Regions from separate parts of the [Bacillus] caldolyticus genome, predicted to be linked through region 1. Evidence: riboswitches for the same ligand, from Rfam matches in the RefSeq annotation. Region 1 holds a riboswitch; the other holds the start of a gene.
The links. A riboswitch is a leader RNA that binds a small molecule or an ion and turns the genes downstream of it on or off. The one in region 1 is predicted to bind thiamine pyrophosphate.
Positions count from the first base shown of each region.

Region 2: linked by a shared signal. The riboswitch ahead of thiC (phosphomethylpyrimidine synthase ThiC) and the one ahead of tenA (thiaminase II) in region 1 are both predicted to bind thiamine pyrophosphate.

Region 1 is NZ_CP025074.1:1,355,167-1,364,165, forward strand. Features, by position in the region: gene CWI35_RS07105 (ECF transporter S component) at 1-534, opposite strand, end outside; gene tenA (thiaminase II) at 558-1,241, opposite strand; TPP riboswitch at 1,348-1,455, opposite strand; gene CWI35_RS07115 (class I SAM-dependent rRNA methyltransferase) at 1,598-2,782, shown strand; gene CWI35_RS07120 (MFS transporter) at 2,846-4,051, opposite strand; gene CWI35_RS07130 (YfiT family bacillithiol transferase) at 4,269-4,805, opposite strand; gene CWI35_RS07135 (glycoside hydrolase family 13 protein) at 4,861-6,528, opposite strand; gene CWI35_RS07140 (ketopantoate reductase family protein) at 6,668-7,594, opposite strand; gene CWI35_RS07145 (YbdD/YjiX family protein) at 7,746-7,949, opposite strand; gene CWI35_RS07150 (carbon starvation CstA family protein) at 7,942-8,999, opposite strand, start outside.
Region 2 is NZ_CP025074.1:1,568,298-1,577,296, forward strand. Features, by position in the region: gene CWI35_RS08250 (aminotransferase class I/II-fold pyridoxal phosphate-dependent enzyme) at 1-449, opposite strand, end outside; gene CWI35_RS08255 (RNA-guided endonuclease InsQ/TnpB family protein) at 1,059-2,177, opposite strand; gene thiC (phosphomethylpyrimidine synthase ThiC) at 2,407-4,095, opposite strand; TPP riboswitch at 4,267-4,380, opposite strand; gene CWI35_RS08265 (methyl-accepting chemotaxis protein) at 4,516-5,769, opposite strand; gene CWI35_RS08270 (RDD family protein) at 6,427-6,840, opposite strand; gene CWI35_RS08275 (PP2C family protein-serine/threonine phosphatase) at 7,126-8,652, opposite strand; gene CWI35_RS08280 (STAS domain-containing protein) at 8,659-8,991, opposite strand.

The DNA.
Region 1 (8,999 bases):
TCCAGTTTTTTCGAGCGCTTTCGCCAATGAAACAGCAAGCACGCCGGAGATGAGGATGGCGCCGATAAAACGCGCCAGCAAAAAGAGCGCCATATTCCATGGGGCGAGCGCCTCAATATAGCCTTTGTAAAAGTCCATGATGAGCGAGCCAATCGTCGCCCCGACCGCGCCGAGCGATACAACGAACGTATCAAAGCGCCGATAGCGGAAGGCGGCAAAGACGAGCTCGGCCAACAGCCCTTGAACGACCCCGTAAATGAGCACTTCAAGCCCCCATTGCGATCCCATGATCAGCTCGCCGGACGAAGCCGCAATCTCCGCGAGCAACGCCACCCCTGGCTTGCGAATGAGCAAATAAGCGAGCGAGGAGGCGATAAACCACATGCCGTAAATGAATTGATCGAGATGAAACCCTACTGCTCCCACCGCGCTATATAGCGGTCCCCATAATTTGTAAATAACGCCAAACACAATCGCAATGACGATCGTCGTTAAAATATCCACCAATCTTAACCCTTTTGTCTTCACTTCCATCCTGTTCTCCTCCTTGTCTCACGTCAACGGCTCGCCGCCAATTCAGCCGACGGCCACTGCTCAAGCCGATACGCCATCTCCCAAAACTCGTACTCATATTCGCTGCTGATGAGGAAATGCCGCTTCATCCGATGGCGATCCTCTTCGGTGACCTCGTCAGCGATGTCGTCAAGCCGCGCGATTTGCTCTTCCACAAGCGAGCGGAACCAGTCCGAACTGTAGGTGCCGATCCATTTTTCATAAATCGGATCGTTCGGGCGGCACGTTTTCAAGCGCTCGCCAATTTCGTAATACAGCCAGTAGCACGGCAAAATGGCGGCGATAACATCACCGAGATGCCCTTCGTACGCCGCGCGGTACATGTGCGACGTATAGGCGTACGCCGTCGGCGCCGGAATGAACGCCGCCCTTTCCTCTTCTGTAATGCCCAAGAGCTCGGCGAACGTTTCATGCAGAGACAGCTCGGCTTCGCACGTGCTTTGTGCATGGTGCGCCAACCGGGCTGTCGTCGCCAAATCCGGCGATTTCGCCGCCCCGATCGCCTGCACGCGGGCAAAATGGCGCAAATAATAGGCATCTTGCATCACGTAATAGCGAAACTTCTCGCGCGCAAGCGTCCCTTGGCCAAGCTCCTGAACAAACGGATGGCGGAAACTCGCCTGCCAGATCGGATCGGCCGCTTGGCGCAATTGTTTGGCAAATGACATTCGTTTTCCCCCTTTTTGGCAAAATAAAAACGCCGCTTCCTTTGCCGATTGGCGTAAAGAAAGCGGCGTGGGCATGCGACGTTGGCAAGGCAAAGCCTAGCCTTGCTGTGCTGCTCCTCCACTTCCCTACGCTGGCATTACCCAGATCAGGTGCTAAGGGTCTCAAAGGCACACTTTGATCTCAGCCTTTCTAAAGGCCCCCCTAGTGGATGATGGTGCAATTTTCAGTTTTCTTTACACTTAATCATACCATGGCACGAACGATTGTCAATCTTTTTTTCTCCGACGTTGCGCTATGCGTTGCAATCCGCTATGATGGAAACGCAGCAATTGACGACGGAATGGGAGTGGAAACGATGGCGAAGGTCATCCTGAAAAGAGAACGGAAAAAACGGCTTGAGCAAGGGCATCCATGGATTTTTCAAAGTGAAGTCGACCGCATCGAAGGCGATGCTGCGCCGGGCGACTTCGTTGACGTTTACAATCATCAAGGGTATTGGCTGGCGAAAGGATATATCAACCCCGCTTCGCAAATCATCGTCCGCGTCTTGACGCAAAACCCAAACGATGAACTCGATGAGCGCTTTTTCATCGACCGCATCCGTCAGGCGTGGGCGTACCGTGAACGGATGATTCCCGGCGTTCGCTCCTGCCGCGCCGTCTATGGCGAAGCCGACTTTTTGCCCGGATTGATCGTCGACAAATATGAAGATGTGCTTGTTGTGCAAATTTTGGCGCTCGGCATGGAAAGGCGGAAAGACTGGATTTTGCGCGGCTTGCTTGACGTGTTTGCCCCAAGGGCCATTTATTTGCGCAACGATGTGTCCGTTCGGGAGCTTGAGGGTCTCAAACAAGAAAAAGGCTTTTGGTACGGGGAAGCGGAAACGGAAATCGAAATCGAGGAAAACGGCGTGAAATACATCGTCGATATTGAAAACGGACAAAAAACCGGCTTTTTCTTCGACCAACGGCAAAACCGCGCCGCTCTTCGTCCGCTCATCGGTCCGGAGACAACCGTGCTCGACTGCTTCACCCATACCGGCTCGTTTATGCTAAACGCTTGTCTGTATGGGGCAAAACATGCTACTGCCGTCGATATTTCTGAACATGCCATCGAAACGGCGAAACGGAACGCCGCGTTAAACGGATTCACGAACGTTGAATTTGTCGTCGCCAACGCCTTCGACTATTTGCGCGAGTCGGTGCGCGCCGGCAAACAGTGGGATGTCGTCATCATCGACCCGCCGGCGTTCGCGAAATCGGCCCATGCCGTCCCGAAGGCGCTGCGCGGCTATAAAGACATTAACTTAAACGGATTGAAGCTTGTCAAAGACGGCGGCTTTTTCGTCACATCAAGCTGCTCGTACCACGTCCGCCCGCACCTATTTCAAGAGATGATCGCTGATGCGGCATTTGACGCGAAAAAAGTGCTGCGCCAAGTATATTGGAACGGCGCCGGCTACGACCACCCGAAACTCCTTGCCGCGGAAGAAGGCGACTACTTAAAATTCGCCATTTACGAAGTGCATTCCCGGCGGTGACGAGCCGCCCTCAAAGGCCGTTTCGATGCGCCGCTGGGCAGAAAAAACGCCTAGGGGTTATCCCTAAGCGTTTTTTCGTTCCCTGGGGCGAAGCGATTGTTCTTTATGCAAGACCGACAGATAGACAAGCATCGAAAGGAACACCGAACCGCTAGCAGCTAAATAAATGCTCGGATAGCCGAACCAATGGCTGATTTGGCCAAACACTATCGCCCCGACGCCGACCCCTAAATCAAAAAACGAGAAAAATGTCGCGTTCGCCATTCCCTTGCGGTGGGCAGGCGCCCGCTCGACGGACCACGCCTGCAGCCCCGGTTGCACCATGCCAAAGCCGAAACCGTACAGCACCGCCGCCAAAAGCAACGCCCATTCTCCCGGCAGCCAAGCGAGAAGAAGCATCGCCAGCAAAATAAGCCCCGCACCAGGGAGAAAGACGGCTCGATGCCCTTTTCGGTCATACAACTGGCCAGCGAACGTTCGCGTCACCATCAAGGCAAGCGCGTAAAGCAAAAAGTACAGCTGCAGGCCGCCGATCTGTTTTTGCGCCGTATATAGAGGCAAGAATGAGGCGATGCCGCCGAACGTCACCGTCAAGAAAAACAACAGCAACGACGGGGTCAAAGCGCTTTTTTCATACAAATCCCATCTGTTCGCCCCTTTGCCATGCACGGCTTCCGCTTTTTTATACGTGATTGCGGCGGCAAACAGCACCGAAGCGACTCCAAGCGCCGCACAAATGGCAAACAGATGGCTAAACGGAATCATAGCGGCAAGCACAAGTCCAAGCGACGGACCAAACGCCAAGGCGATATTCCCGGACAGCCCGTAATAGCCCATTCCTTCCCCGCGGCGACTCGCTGGAATGATGTCCGTCGCCACCGTTCCGGAAGCGGTTGTCGAAAACCCCCAGCCGATTCCTTGGACGACCCGCATCAAAAAGAGAAGGAAAATGCTTGAGATCAAGCTGTAGGAACCGACAGAAATGACAAAAATGAGAAGCCCCAATAAAAACACAAACCGGCGCCCTTTCGTCTCAAGCGCATGGCCGGCGAACGGACGGACGATGAGCGCCGAAAACGTAAACACACCGACGACAACGCCAATCAGCTGATCGTTGCCGCCCAAATGCTCGACAAACAGCGGAAGGGTCGGCAGCGTCATTTGAAACCCAAGAAACACAAAAAAATTGGCCAAACAAATCAAAACAAAATCTTTCGTCCATATTTTTTCTTTTTGTTCTGCAATAAGCGGCTGCTGCTCCGCTCCCATACCGATCCCCCTTGCGAACTATGTATTTCGTGTCCCTTAATATTTGTTAGTATAACATAATCCTATGCCGCCGTTTAAGCAAAATGCTATTTCGCCATTCTCCCGGCAGGATGACGACAAAAAAGCCCCGCCCAGCCGGCGGTTCCCGGGTGTTGTTTGCGCAACATCATCCTTCTATGATGCATGAAGAAAAAAGCCGCCGAAGAATCGGCAGCCTTTACCATCCTTTTCGTTTGCGCAACGACGCAACTTGCGCGGTATGATGCTTCCCATGCCATGCATACAACGCGGTCAATACATACAGCGGCATCTCCCCCGCTGCCCCTTCCGGCCGAACGGTTCGGTGAAAATCTGCCTCCGTCATCGATTCAAGCAACGCCGCCCATCGCGCATGCAGCCCGTCAAGCAATAAAAGCGACGGTTCAATGGGCAACAAGCAAGCATCGGCCGTTTTCGCCCATTCGCTTTCCGCAAACGGCTTCACCGTTGGGCCGTCTTCCGTCACTCCCCATTTCGTGCGCAAAAACGCATTCATGCTTGCATCAGCCAAATGATGGACGACTTGGGCAACCGTCCAGCCGCCTTCGCGGTACGGCGTGTTCAGCTGCTCATCGTTCAAGCCGGAAACAGCGGTTCTTAAGTCGCTCGGCAGCCCGCGGATGGCAGCAATCCACTCTTGCACCTCCCCAGCCTCAAACTGCTGCGGCGCTTGAAACGTTCCGATCGGGTAGCGAATCGGATCGACCTTTGCCATGTTGATCATCTCCCTTCCGTATGCATTTATTCCACACGGAAAGGCAAATTCCTTCTTATTCTTTCCAGATGTATACGCGCGCCTCGTACGGCTTCAGCTTAAAACGCGTCGCATTTTTATGCGGACGGACCGGGTAGTTCGAAAGCGCCAAATCGCTTGACTGAAGGCGGAAGCCGTCATAGCGGTAAAGTGAAGGACGATCGGATACGTTGACAATGATAAGCGCCCGATCGCGGCCAAGCGTTCTTGTGTACGCGTAAATGGATGGGTTGTTTTCCAAAAGCAGATCGTACGTTCCATAAACAAACAGCTCGTTCGCTTTCCGAAGCTGAATCATTTGTCGATAAAACGACCATACCGAGTTCGGGTCGCGCCGCTCGGCCTCGACATTGATCGTACGATAGTTTTCGTTCACCTTGATCCATGGCGTACCTGTCGTGAATCCAGCGTTTGGGGCACCAGACCATTGCATCGGGGTGCGCGAGTTGTCGCGCCCGGTTTGCCAAATGATCTTCATCACTTCCTCATGTGTCCGGCCGTTCGCCCGTTCGAGTTCATACAGACGCAAGGCAGCGACATCGCGGTAGTCGCGAATGTCGGAGAATTGCACGTTCGTCATCCCGATCTCTTGCCCTTGGTAAATGAACGGCGTCCCTTGCATGAAAAAGTAGAGCGCGCCAAGCGCCTTCGCGCTCTCCGCCCAATACTCGCCGTCATTTCCCCATGTCGACACTGATCGAGGCAAGTCGTGGTTTTCCAAAAAGAGCGCGTTCCACCCACGGTTTTCCAATCCTTTTTGCCATTTCGTCAACGTCCGCTTCAGCCGGCGGACATCGATCGAACCATCGGCTTTCCTTTTCCAAAGCCCTAAATGCTCAAACTGAAAAATCATATGAAACACGCCGTTTTCTTCCCCGACCCATTGTTCGGCCTCATCAACCGTTACTCCGTTCGCCTCGCCGACCGTCATAATGTCATATCGTGCAAACGTTTGCTCTTTCAACTCTCGCAAATACTCCATAATCCCTGGCTGGTTCATGTGCGCAGCAAATGACGGCACGTACTTCAGCCCCTTCGGATTTGGCAAATCGGGAAGACCCGGCTTTTTCTTAATGTGGGAAATCGCGTCGATGCGAAAGCCGTCGATGCCTTTATCCAGCCACCAGTTGATCATCGCATAAAGCGCCCGCCGCACTTCGTCGTTTTCCCAATTCAAGTCGGGCTGTTTGACGTCAAAAATATGCAAGTAATACTGACCCGTCCGCTCGTCATACTGCCATGCCGAGCCGCCGAAAATGCTTTCCCAGTTGTTCGGTTCGCGCCCATCTTTGCCGTCGCGCCAAATGTACCAGTCGCGCTTCGGATTGTCTCGCGATGACCGCGATTCGATAAACCACGGATGCTCATCACTCGTATGATTGATGACCAAATCCAAAATGATTTTCAACCCGCGCCGATGGGCTTGGGCAAGCAATTCATCGAAGTCATCCATCGTTCCAAACTCATCCATAATGGCATAATAATCGCTGATGTCATATCCGTTATCGGCGTTCGGCGACCGGTAAATCGGACAAATCCAAACGATGTCGACTCCAAGCTCCACCAAATAATCCAGCTTTTCGATGATGCCGCGAAGATCACCGATGCCGTCGCCGTTGGCATCCATAAAGCTGCGAGGATAAATTTGATACGCAACGCCTTCTTTCCACCATGTTTTTTTCAAGGCTGCCTCCTCCTTGTGCACACGTTTTCACTATTAACTGTACACTATATTAGTGCGGTAAACAACTTCTCTTTTTCTCAAAAAACAGCCGTTTGGCGGGGCTGCACGCTCCTGCCAAACGGCTGGGTTGAACAACTGGTCACTCACCGGTTGCGCGGCTCGCTTCGTAAATTTTTAAATTGTGATATACCACCTCGAGCATCGGAGCATGGATGCCATGCCGCTTCGCCAATGCTAGCAAATACCCTTGCAAATGATCGGCTTCAATGAGCTGTCCTTTTTCCATATCGCGCTGCATGGACGATTTCATCGTTGGGGCGATCTGCTCGAGCTGGGTGCGCTGCCGCTCGGCCATTTCATCGGTCAGCGGCGCCCCATGCGCCTGAATGATCGTTTTGATTTCCCGAAACAGCCGATCGATGATGACGCTCCCGTACTCCCCGGAACGGATCGGCCCGATCGGGGCGCGGAACAGCGTTGTCACGCCCGACATCGTCGCGATAAACAAATATTTGTTCCACATATCAGCTGCAATTTGTTCGCTTAGGCGAAAGCAGGCGTTAGCGCCGGCAAACAACGATGCAAGCACCTCCGTTCGCTCGCTCCGCCCGTTTGGCCATTCACCGAAACGCATCTCATGCGCCGGGCTCGTTTGGATGATCTCCCCTCTCTCGTTTAACGTCGTTTCGATAAAGCAAAGCCCGCCTAAGACATTCTCGCGGCCGAACGCCTTCCATAACGCATCCATATGGGCCATGCCATTTAACAACGGCAAAATCATCGTCGCCTCTCCAACATACGGTTTCGCGTCGGCGATGGCGCCGTCTAAATGGTACGCTTTGCTTGAGAACACGACAAGATCAAATGGCTCGGCCGATTCGCCGGCAACAAGCAATTTCGGCGCCAATCCCACATCGCCATGGACACTGTGGATGACAAGCCCATATTTCTCCAGTTCCTGTTTTCTGCGCTCGCGAACAAGAAACGTTACGTCCACCCCTTTTTCAAGCAGACGGCCGCCGAAATACCCGCCGACCGCTCCTGCTCCGACAAACAGAATGCGCATCATATGTACAGCTCCTTTCTCCACTGAGGGTTGATCCAACGCTCCCAACGTCTTTCACAAAAACCATGCCGCCAATCGAACATTTTCTCAGCGATGATGAACAAGAAGAAAAAAGGAAGAAGGGAACGCGCCCCTCCTTCCTTCCCGTTTGCTAGCAGCAACGCGACACTTTGCCGCCTTTAGCATTGTAGCGTGCCTCTTGCGCCTCGCAGAAAAACTCTTTCCGCGACTTAATCGGCTCGCCAGGATGATGGGTTTTCATATGCTCGACATATTTTTCATAGCTCGGCACACCGACAAGCAAGTCAAGAAACTGCCGGCGATAAGCCAACACAGTTTGCAGCCATTTAGGCATAGTGCTTCGCTCCTTCTCCATCGCGCGGCACGTACGGCGCTTCCTTGAGCGGCACATGTTTGTTTTGCAATACTTTGATCCAAATGTTCAACGCCGAGATCAGCATCGCGATCACAACGAGCATGAAAATCGCGCACAATGTCGCATCAATGTAATCGTTCATAATAATTTGCCGCATTTGCGCCTCATTCGTTGCCGGCGCCAAAATTTTGCCTTGGCTCAAGCTGTCTTGGAACATTTTCGCATGCGACAAGAAACCAATTTTGACATTTTCGTGGAACAGTTTTTGATACCCGGCTGTCAGCGTGACGACCAAAAGCCATGTTGTCGGCACGAGCGTGACCCAAACATATGCCTTTTTGCCCATTTTAAATAGAACCGTCGTCGCAAACAACAAGGCGATGCCAGCCAACATTTGATTGGCGATGCCAAACAGCGGCCATAGCGTGTTGATGCCGCCGAGCGGGTCGACGACGCCTTGGTACAGGAAGTAACCCCACGCCAGTACGCAAAGGGTCGTAGCGATCAAGTTCGAGGCAAGCGAATCCGTTTTGCCGAGCGGTTTGTAAAACGTGCCCATAATGTCTTGGATCATGAAACGGCCGACGCGCGTGCCGGCGTCAATCGTCGTCAAGATGAACAGCGCTTCAAACAGGATGGCAAAGTGATACCAGAACGCCATAAGCGCCTTGCCGCCGATGACGCTCGATAAAATGTGCGCCATCCCGATCGCCAACGTCGGCGCCCCGCCCGTGCGTGACAACACCGTTTGTTCGCCGACGTCTTTCGCCAACTGCGCAAGCATATCCGGCGTGACGGTGAAGCCCCATGACGATACCACTTTTGCCGCCTGCGCCACATCGGTTCCGATGACAGCAGCCGGGCTGTTGATGGCAAAATACGCCCCTGGCGTCAAGACGCAAGCCGCCACCATCGCCATGACAGCGACGAACGACTCCATCAGCATCGCACCGTAGCCGATCGGCCGCGCATGGCTTTCAAGCTCAATCATCTTCGGCGTTGTGCCGGATGAAACGAGCGCGTGGAATC
Region 2 (8,999 bases), 210 kb from region 1:
TGTTGCGCATCGAGCGGCAGCGATAGGCTCTGGCCGCGGGCAAAATGGACGGCCGTCCGATAGACGGGATAGCCCGGATCAGGCACTAAGGCGAGCTCGCCGGGATTGAGAACGGCTTGCAGCAAATGGACGATTCCTTCTTTCGAGCCGATTAACGCCAACACCTCGGTCTCCGGATCGAGCTTGACGCCATATTCCCGTTCATAAAAACGCGCGACCGCTTCCCGATACTCCCTGCAGCCGCCATACGGCGAATACGTATAGTGTTCTGGCGCATCGAGCGCTTCTTTCAACGCTTCGATGACAAAGGAAGGGGGCGGCAAATCGGGGGCGCCGATCCCTAAATCAATGACATCGACCCCGAGCTTTAGCAATTCTTCTTTTTTCTTCTGAAATCGGGAGAACAAATATGGCGGCATCGTCTGCACAATATCGGAAAATGTGTTCAATCCCATCCCTCCTCATGGCCCTTCGTTTCAGTTTATGCGCACGCCCATCACCCTCATGCCCGTCTCACGTTCAAGAAGCAGCCTATCATACCAATGGCTTTCTCACATCAAGACATCATCAAAATCTTTTTTCTCGAAAAGCGGTCGATGCAGGAGAAGTGGTTATTTTTTCACTAAGCTGCTAGAAAAACGCGATCAACCTTCTGAAACCCGGCCCTTTCGCCATAAAAAGAAGCGGCCGGCATCATCCACGGTTCGATGACGCAACTGGCCGCTGTCTATGGAAGCGAAGCGCCGGCGAAGGCGCCGCGATAGACTGCGCAGTTTTCCCCGCATGATCATTCTATGACTAGAAATTTGCACCTTATGCCATTATCATAATCAATCCGAAACGATTTGTAAATATATTTTTTAAAAATTATATATTTTTAAAATAATAAGGAACCGGACCAATTTGCACAACAAACAAGAGGGGCGGTCAACTACCCCCACTTCGCTAACGCTTGAAGTGGGGGCTTGCAACTCCCCAGAAGTGCGAGCGGACTTGGTCCTCCTTCCTTGACTTGGGGTTGCATCAGGGGCAGGTTGACAACTGCCCAACGACGCAGGTCATGCCTGTGTCGTTCCTTCAACGATGTACTCTATTCCTTTTCGTTGAAGGTTCATGGCACCAATGCGGTCATCGTTTGAGGTATATCCGCATGTTCGACAACAAAAGGTGTGTGTACGTTTCTTTCGATTGGCTTTTTCCGTATGACCACACTTTGGACATGTCAAAGAGGTGTAATGCGGAGCAACCACAATCACTTTTGACCCATGCAAACGTGCCTTATACTCTAACATTTGACGGAACTGATAGAAAGCCCACGATACGGTTTCATATCGGTCATGGATACGTACACGTTCTGTTTTTTCACGAATGCCTGTTAAATCTTCTAATACAAAAAGGGTACGTTCCCCATATTGACGAACGAGTGCCTTCGTGACAGCATGGTTCACATCCGTCATCCAACGGTTTTCTCGTTGTCCGATTGTTTTCAACTTCCGACGCGCAGAAGCCGTCCCTTTTTGCTGGAGGGTTTTTCGCATTCGTTTGTACTTGGCACGCATATGCTTGATTTTTCGTCCGTTAAAAAAGATAGTTTTCCCTTGCGAATCATAAGCTACTGCAAGAAAGTTAACCCCTACATCGACACCGACCACTTGGCGAATGTTGTGTTCATCTACGGTTGGAATTGTTTTGGTCATGGGGATGTGCAAAAAGAATTTGTTATGCTTGTAGACGAGTTTGGCTGTGCCAAACGTCCATGAGCCATCAAAATATGGTTCCATGCCTTTTGGTTCGAATGACACTTTGATTCGTCCTTCTAGCGTATTGACAGAAAATAACCCTTGAACAATGGAGTAATCTCGATTCCAAACGAGATCATATTCAGGCTTTTTAAAGCGAACCAATGTCCATTCGTGACCATTGCTTTTTAGGGAGCGGTATCTAGCGATCACCGTTTTAATCACAGATTGCGCCATTTGCGAACGCAAAGCGTAGTTTGATCGAAGTAGACGATAGGTCATGTCGTGTAACTTGGCTTGTGCAAGCACTTTTGTGTCAAAAATCACAACAGACACAGCGTTGCACGCTTGTCGATAAGCGGAAAGGGTGGCTTTCAATACTTCTGCTTGTTCCGCTGTTGGGTAAATTTTTATTTTGGCTGTTAACGTCATGTCCATTTGTCTCACCTCTCTTTCACTAAAAGTGATACAAAAACACAAAAAAAGCGATTCCTCCCCCACTTACTCCCTTTGGTCGTTGAAGTGGGGGTCTCCTCGCCAAAGACGATGAACGTTCGCACCCCTCCGCTGCTTCGATCAGCACCGAGCGTTTTCCAGCTCATGCTTTTTCCGTTGATCGAACTTCCGTATCCTCTCCACCATGCCGAGCATCGCAGCCCGCTTCTTGTCATTGATACAGCGACGACCCTTGCCGAATAAATTGTTGCGCTTTTTCTTTCATCCCCTCCTCTTTGATTTTCCGTTGCAGTTCATGTGAAATGTTCATGGAACAAAATTTCGGCCCGCACATCGAGCAAAAATGGGCCGTTTTCGCCGCCTCAGCCGGCAATGTTTCATCATGATACTCGCGGGCCCGTTCCGGATCGAGGGATAAATTGAACTGATCGTTCCAACGAAATTCAAAGCGCGCTTTCGAGAGCGCGTCGTCACGCTGCTGAGCGGCTGGATGCCCTTTTGCCAGATCAGCCGCATGGGCGGCGATTTTATAGGCCACGACCCCGGCGCGTACGTCCTCTTTATTCGGCAACCCTAAATGTTCTTTGGGCGTTACGTAACAAAGCATCGCCGTTCCATAAGCGCCAATGATGGCGGCGCCAATCGCTGACGTAATATGGTCATACCCGGGCGCGATGTCGGTGACAAGCGGCCCTAACGTATAAAACGGCGCTCCATGACAAATTTCCTGTTCCCGCTCGACATTTTCGCGAATTTTATGCATCGGAATGTGCCCCGGTCCTTCGATCATCACCTGCACATCATGCTTCCAGGCGATTTTCGTCAGCTCGCCGAGCGTCTTGAGTTCCGCAAACTGCGCCTCATCGTTCGCATCGGCGATGGAGCCGGGGCGCAAGCCGTCGCCAAGGGAGATCGCGACATCGTATTGTTTCAAAATCTCGCAGATTTCTTCAAAATGCGTATACAAAAAGTTTTCTTCATGGTGGGCCAAACACCATTGGGCGATGATCGAGCCGCCGCGCGAGACAATTCCGGTCGTCCGGTTGGCGGTGAGCGGAATGTAATGAAGCCGCACACCGGCGTGGATCGTCATGTAGTCGACTCCTTGTTCAGCCTGCTCGATGAGCGTCTCGCGGTACACGTCCCATGTCAGCTTCTCCGGCACCCCTCCTACCTTTTCGAGCGCCTGATAAATCGGCACCGTTCCCACGGGGACCGGCGAATTGCGGATGATGTACTCGCGCGTTTCATGAATGTGTTTGCCGGTCGATAAATCCATGACCGTATCGGCGCCCCAACGCACTGCCCAAAGCAATTTTTCCACTTCGTCTTCAATCGATGAAGAAACAGCCGAGTTGCCGATATTGGCATTAATTTTCACATGGAAACGACGTCCGATGATCATCGGTTCGCTCTCTGGATGGTTAATATTGGCCGGAATAATGGCCCGACCAGCGGCGACTTCTTGGCGGACAATTTCTGGATCGATTTGTTCACGAATCGCGACAAACTCCATTTCTGGCGTAATGATCCCCCGTTTGGCGTAATGCATTTGTGTCACTGTTTTTCCGGGCTTTGCCCTCAATGGACGGCGCACAAACGGAAGCGAACGTTGGATCGCAACAGAAGACCGCTCCATTTCCTCCACATCGCCGCGCTCGACAATCCAGCGGCGACGAAGAGGAGGCAAGCCTTTCTCCACGTCCGGTTCAAAATCGGGATCCGTATACGGGCCCGTCGTATCGTAGACACGCACCGGTTTGTTTTCCACCATTCCTTGCGGCGTTTTCGTTGGCGATAAAGCAATTTCTCTCATCGGCACGCGCACATCCGGGCGCGACCCTTCGATGTACACTTTGCGGCTTTCCGGAAACGACATAAACGAGCGGATGTTTTCCATGCGTGGCTTCCCCTTTCAACATAAAATGATGAAAAATCAGATCTGAAGCCACACCGTCTGAAGCGGGGCAAACACGAGAATAGGCGATGGCGGCCGATTCAAAATAAAAACAGGTTCCGACACCGGAACCTGATCGAAGGCAAAAGGCCAAATGAACAAGACACGTCCATCTGTTCCCGCTGCCTGCTTCCCTACGCTGGCATGACCCAGATCAGGTTCAAAGGGTCAAAGAACTTCATCGCGTTCTTTTCTCAGCCCGGCTCTCGGACTCCCCTAGCAGATAAGCGTATCACAATGATGACTGACTTTTTTTATTTTATCAGGCAATTGGCAAAGATGCAAACCATTTTATTCCAAACGTTGACTCCCACACGTCGTTTGAAAGCCCCTCTTTCTCGAAGAAAGCGTCCTTTTCCTCACTCACACAGAAAATTTCTTCAGCATTGCCCGCATCTCGTCCGCCATCTGACCGAGCGATGTCGACGAAGAGGCGATTTCCTCGACGGAAGCCATTTGTTCCTGGGTCGCTGCCGATACGTTGGCCGCACCAGACGCTGACTGTTCGACAATATTGGTCATCTGTTGGAGTGCGTCGTTCACTTGACGAGCATGCTCCGTCATTTGCTCGATGGCGGACGATACTTGTCCAATTTGTTTGCTCACTTGGCCGACCTCCTCGCGGATATGGGCAAATGATTGGCCGCATGCCGCCGCAACGTTCAATCCTTTCGCCACTTCGGCGATCACCTGTTCGGCAGACGCAACTGCCCGCTTCGTTTCTTCTTGAATGTAACCGATCAGCTCGGAAATTTGTTGCGCTGAGCGCGCTGATTGTTCTGCGAGCTTCCTCACTTCGTCCGCGACAACCGCAAACCCTTTCCCTTGCTCGCCGGCGCGCGCCGCTTCGATCGCCGCATTGAGCGCCAACAAATTCGTCTGCGACGCAATGCCGGTGATCGCTTCCGTAATCTGTCCAATCTCGTTGGAGCGCTCCCCAAGCCCTTTCACCACCTGGCCGAGCGTTTGCACATGATCGTAAATGAACTGCATTTGCTCGGACATTTGTCCGATTGACTGCTTGCCGTCCTCTGCTTTCGCCGACGTTTTCTCGGCGCGGTGCGCCACATCTTTCGTATGGCAAGCGACGTCGCTCAATGTTTGGGAAATATCATGCACGGACGCGGCGGTGGTGCGGACAGCATCGGCCTGTTCCTCCGCACTTGCCGCAAGCGTTTCCATCGTTGTCGCAATTTGCTCTGTCGCTTTCGTCGTCTGTTCGGCGACGGCGGCAAGCTGCTGAGAATATTGCGCTACTTCTTCGGCATGATGTTGGACTTGCCCCATCACACTTTGCCAAGCGTTTGCCATATCGTTTAACGACGCCGCAATCGGCCGCAGCTGCTGGACGCGATCAAGAGGTATGCGCACCGTCAAATCTCCGCCTGTCATCTTGCCTAAATGTTCGTTAATAACGGCAATCGGGGCAACAAACCGTCGATAGTTGAGCGTTGCCGAAACGAAGCCGAGCATCGCGCCAAACAGCACCGTAGCAACAAGCGTCCACCAAAATGCCGCCCCGCGAATGCCGTTGACCAGGCATGTGGCCATGCCGATCGCCGCTGTGCCAGGAATGACAACGAACATTGTGCGGATAATATAACTGGATAAAGACAAAGTCGTTCTCCTCCTTTTCCATTATGCAATCGTCTTTTCTTTATCTTCACCGCTTAAATAGATTCGTGAATGATCATTCATTTTCCTTCCTGGCCATAATCATGAATGTGTGGATTTGCAAAGATTTTCTAGTCTAAAAGGCTGGTGAAAAACAACGGATTCGCTCGGTTTGGGAGAAATCGCAAGGAATTAAGTTGTGGCGCCGCAAGACTTTTCAATTTGAACAACAGTGTTGAAGAGCAATATTCCCTCTTAAATCGCCAGCCTTCTAAAAGGCTGGTGATTTAGTGAAAAGCCGCGGAAAACGGAATCTCTTCTCAAATTGAGAAGTCCTGTAAAATCAACGCTTCTCTTTCAGCCGAAAGCAACGGGTTCGGCGAAATCGGTCGTTTTTCACCAGCCCTCTAAAGGGCTGATGATTTAGTGAAAAACGCGGCTGATCCCGGTCGTTTTTTCATTTGAGAAACATTGAGAAATCAACTTTCATTTTTTGGAGAAATGCCGCTGATTGGCGTGCGACAGCCTTTTTTCACCGGCCTTCTAAAAAACAACAAGGCCCCACTCAAAAGCGTCATTCTTTTGATCGTTGATGATCCGTCACGAAAGATAAGAAAAGGCGTCCCGACCCTCTTGGGACACCCCCTGCTGTTTTCTGCTTTACACCGTCGGTTTTTCCGTTGTCACATACGTCCCAGCGATAAAATCGTGAATCGACCGTTTGTCTTCTCTTGCAGCTACCATAATCGCACTAATAATGAGACCAATGCCAAACGTGATAAAGTATACGAGTCCGCCAACGAACGAGCGCAAAAACATCGTGCCGACCCCAACTTTTCCGCCGTTGACTTTCGCAATCCGGATGCCAAGCATCCGCTTGCCGACCGTATATCCGTACCAAACAGCCGGAACGATTAATGCGTAAAGGATGTTCGCTAATGACGTAAACCAGTTCGTTTCCCAACTGCCAGTGATGAAATAGCCGATGATCGAAATCGGAATGCCAACGACAATCGCATCCAACAAGTTAGCCAACAGCCGCTTCCAAAATCCAGCCGGATTCGTCACCGCCATATGTCTTCCCTCCTGTTGCCTTTTCTATATTGTATTCGCAATCAACAGCGTAATTGTCTTTATTTTAACCTGAATTGTGGAAAGGAATCTATACTATAGTTTGGTGTTTGCCGCCATTATTGGGCGGCAGGAGTGAATGCGTCTTTTCACGATTCGTAAAAAAGATAGCCCAAAAGGCCATTTTTGCAACCGAGACACAGTTGGCTGCCGTGCCGTTTCATACATAAAGAAAAAGCAGCTTGTGAAGCGGATCGATCATCCGATATAGGCGGCTTTTCCCCTCGTTTAGCCAAGCTTGGCCACCACCGCCGAAAAATCGTCCGGAAGCGGCCCTTTTTGCGCAAAATGGCGGCGCAGATGGTCCAAAAGCACCTGCTCGTCCAATAAAATATGCGGCGTTAGCGCATCGCGGAACGCTTCAATCTTTTGCCGAACGGATCCCGTCCCCCCTTCAATCGCCCCGTCGGAATACAACACAAGCGTCGCCCCCGGCTCGTAGCGCAACCGGCCGCTGTCGACAAAAAGGCGCGGAAGCAGCCCGATCGGCGCGCAGCCGCGGTCCAACTCCGCCACCGTTCCGTCCGGTTGGAACAAAAACCCCGGCGGATGGCCGGCTGATGCATATTCAATCATCCGTTCCTTGACATCCACAAGAACATACACGGCGGTGAAATAATACGTCATCCGCCCGTTTTCATGGTACAACTGGCGCATATGGCGGTTCAACTCGCGAAACACTTCCGTCGGAACGATCCCTTTGCGGATGACGCCGTTTAAGAGCGAGCGGACCGACATGCAAATGAGTGAAGCCGCTGCCCCATGACCCATCACATCCATTAAAAAAATGCCGTACCGCTGTTTGTCGATCGGATACCAGGCGTACATATCGCCCCCCAGCTCCCGCGATGGGATGTACGTTCCGGCAATCTGGATTCCTTTGGCCGACAACGGCTTGCTCAACACGCGCTTTTGCACCTCGCGGGCCAGCCGCAAGTCATCTTTCATCGCTGCGATGTATGGGTTCTCATAAGTTGGACCGGCAAATAAAAACAAGTAAAAAGCGATTCCTCCATCATGGCCGGGCACAGCCCGCACCGTCGTCTGCCTGACATAGACCGAACCGTTTTTCCGCCGCCAGCGCACCCACCCCCTCCATTCTCCACTTTCCCCAGTTCCCGCTTGAATCACCTCATAAAGCCAGGCCTCGTAATAACCCGCGTAAAGCGTATGCAGCGGCTGACCGACAATCTCTACACCATGGCCAGTGATTTTTGTGAACGCCGGATTGACAAACTGAACGACAAACTGGCCATCGGTTACGAGCATCGCCTGTTCCATCGCTTTGTACACTTGTTCAGCGAGCTGCCGTTCATTCTCGTTTCGCTTTGCTTCTGTCAGATCAGCGACAACTCCGCTGACGAGCCTCACTTCCCCGAATTGGCCAAGCACAGGAAACGTCCGTTCAAGCACCCAGCGGACGGAGCCATCCCGCTGATTGATGATGCGATACGTTTGGGCACCCGCATCCGCCCCCGAAAGAAGCGACCATTTTCTTTCCGCCTTGGCGCGGTCATCCGGGTAGGACACTTTTGCCCATATGTCTTGATCGCGGTAAAAGTCGTCCGGAGGCAGGCCGTACAGCTGCTCGCATGATGACGAAATGAACAAGAGCCGCCTTTGTTCCGGCGCTGCGAGCCAATACACATAATCGCCCGGCCCAACGAATACATTCATTTTTTCCAAGCCGAGAAGCAACTCTCGCCACGCGAGGTGGTCATAACGTTGAACATGTTCCCAAAACCCATCCACCATAGAACGTCATTCTCCACTGAAATAATCCATGGCTTCCTTCTCTGTGGCAAATAGTTTGATAAACGAAGAAAATTTGACGATATGGAAAATTTCTGCAAGCGACCCTTCCACTCCGGCAATGACCAACTCTTTTTGTCGGGCTCTCGCCGCCATGACGCTGTCAGCGATGACCCCGAGTCCGGCGCTGTTAATGTATTTGACCCCCTCCATGTTGACGATCAATTGATCCGCCTGTTTGTCCAGCAACTTTTCCAGCGCTTGACGGAACGATTCGACATTGTTTAAGGTAATATCTTCTGCCCATGTCAGCGTGCAAATTGCCCCTTGTTTTGTCTCCATCTTGTTTC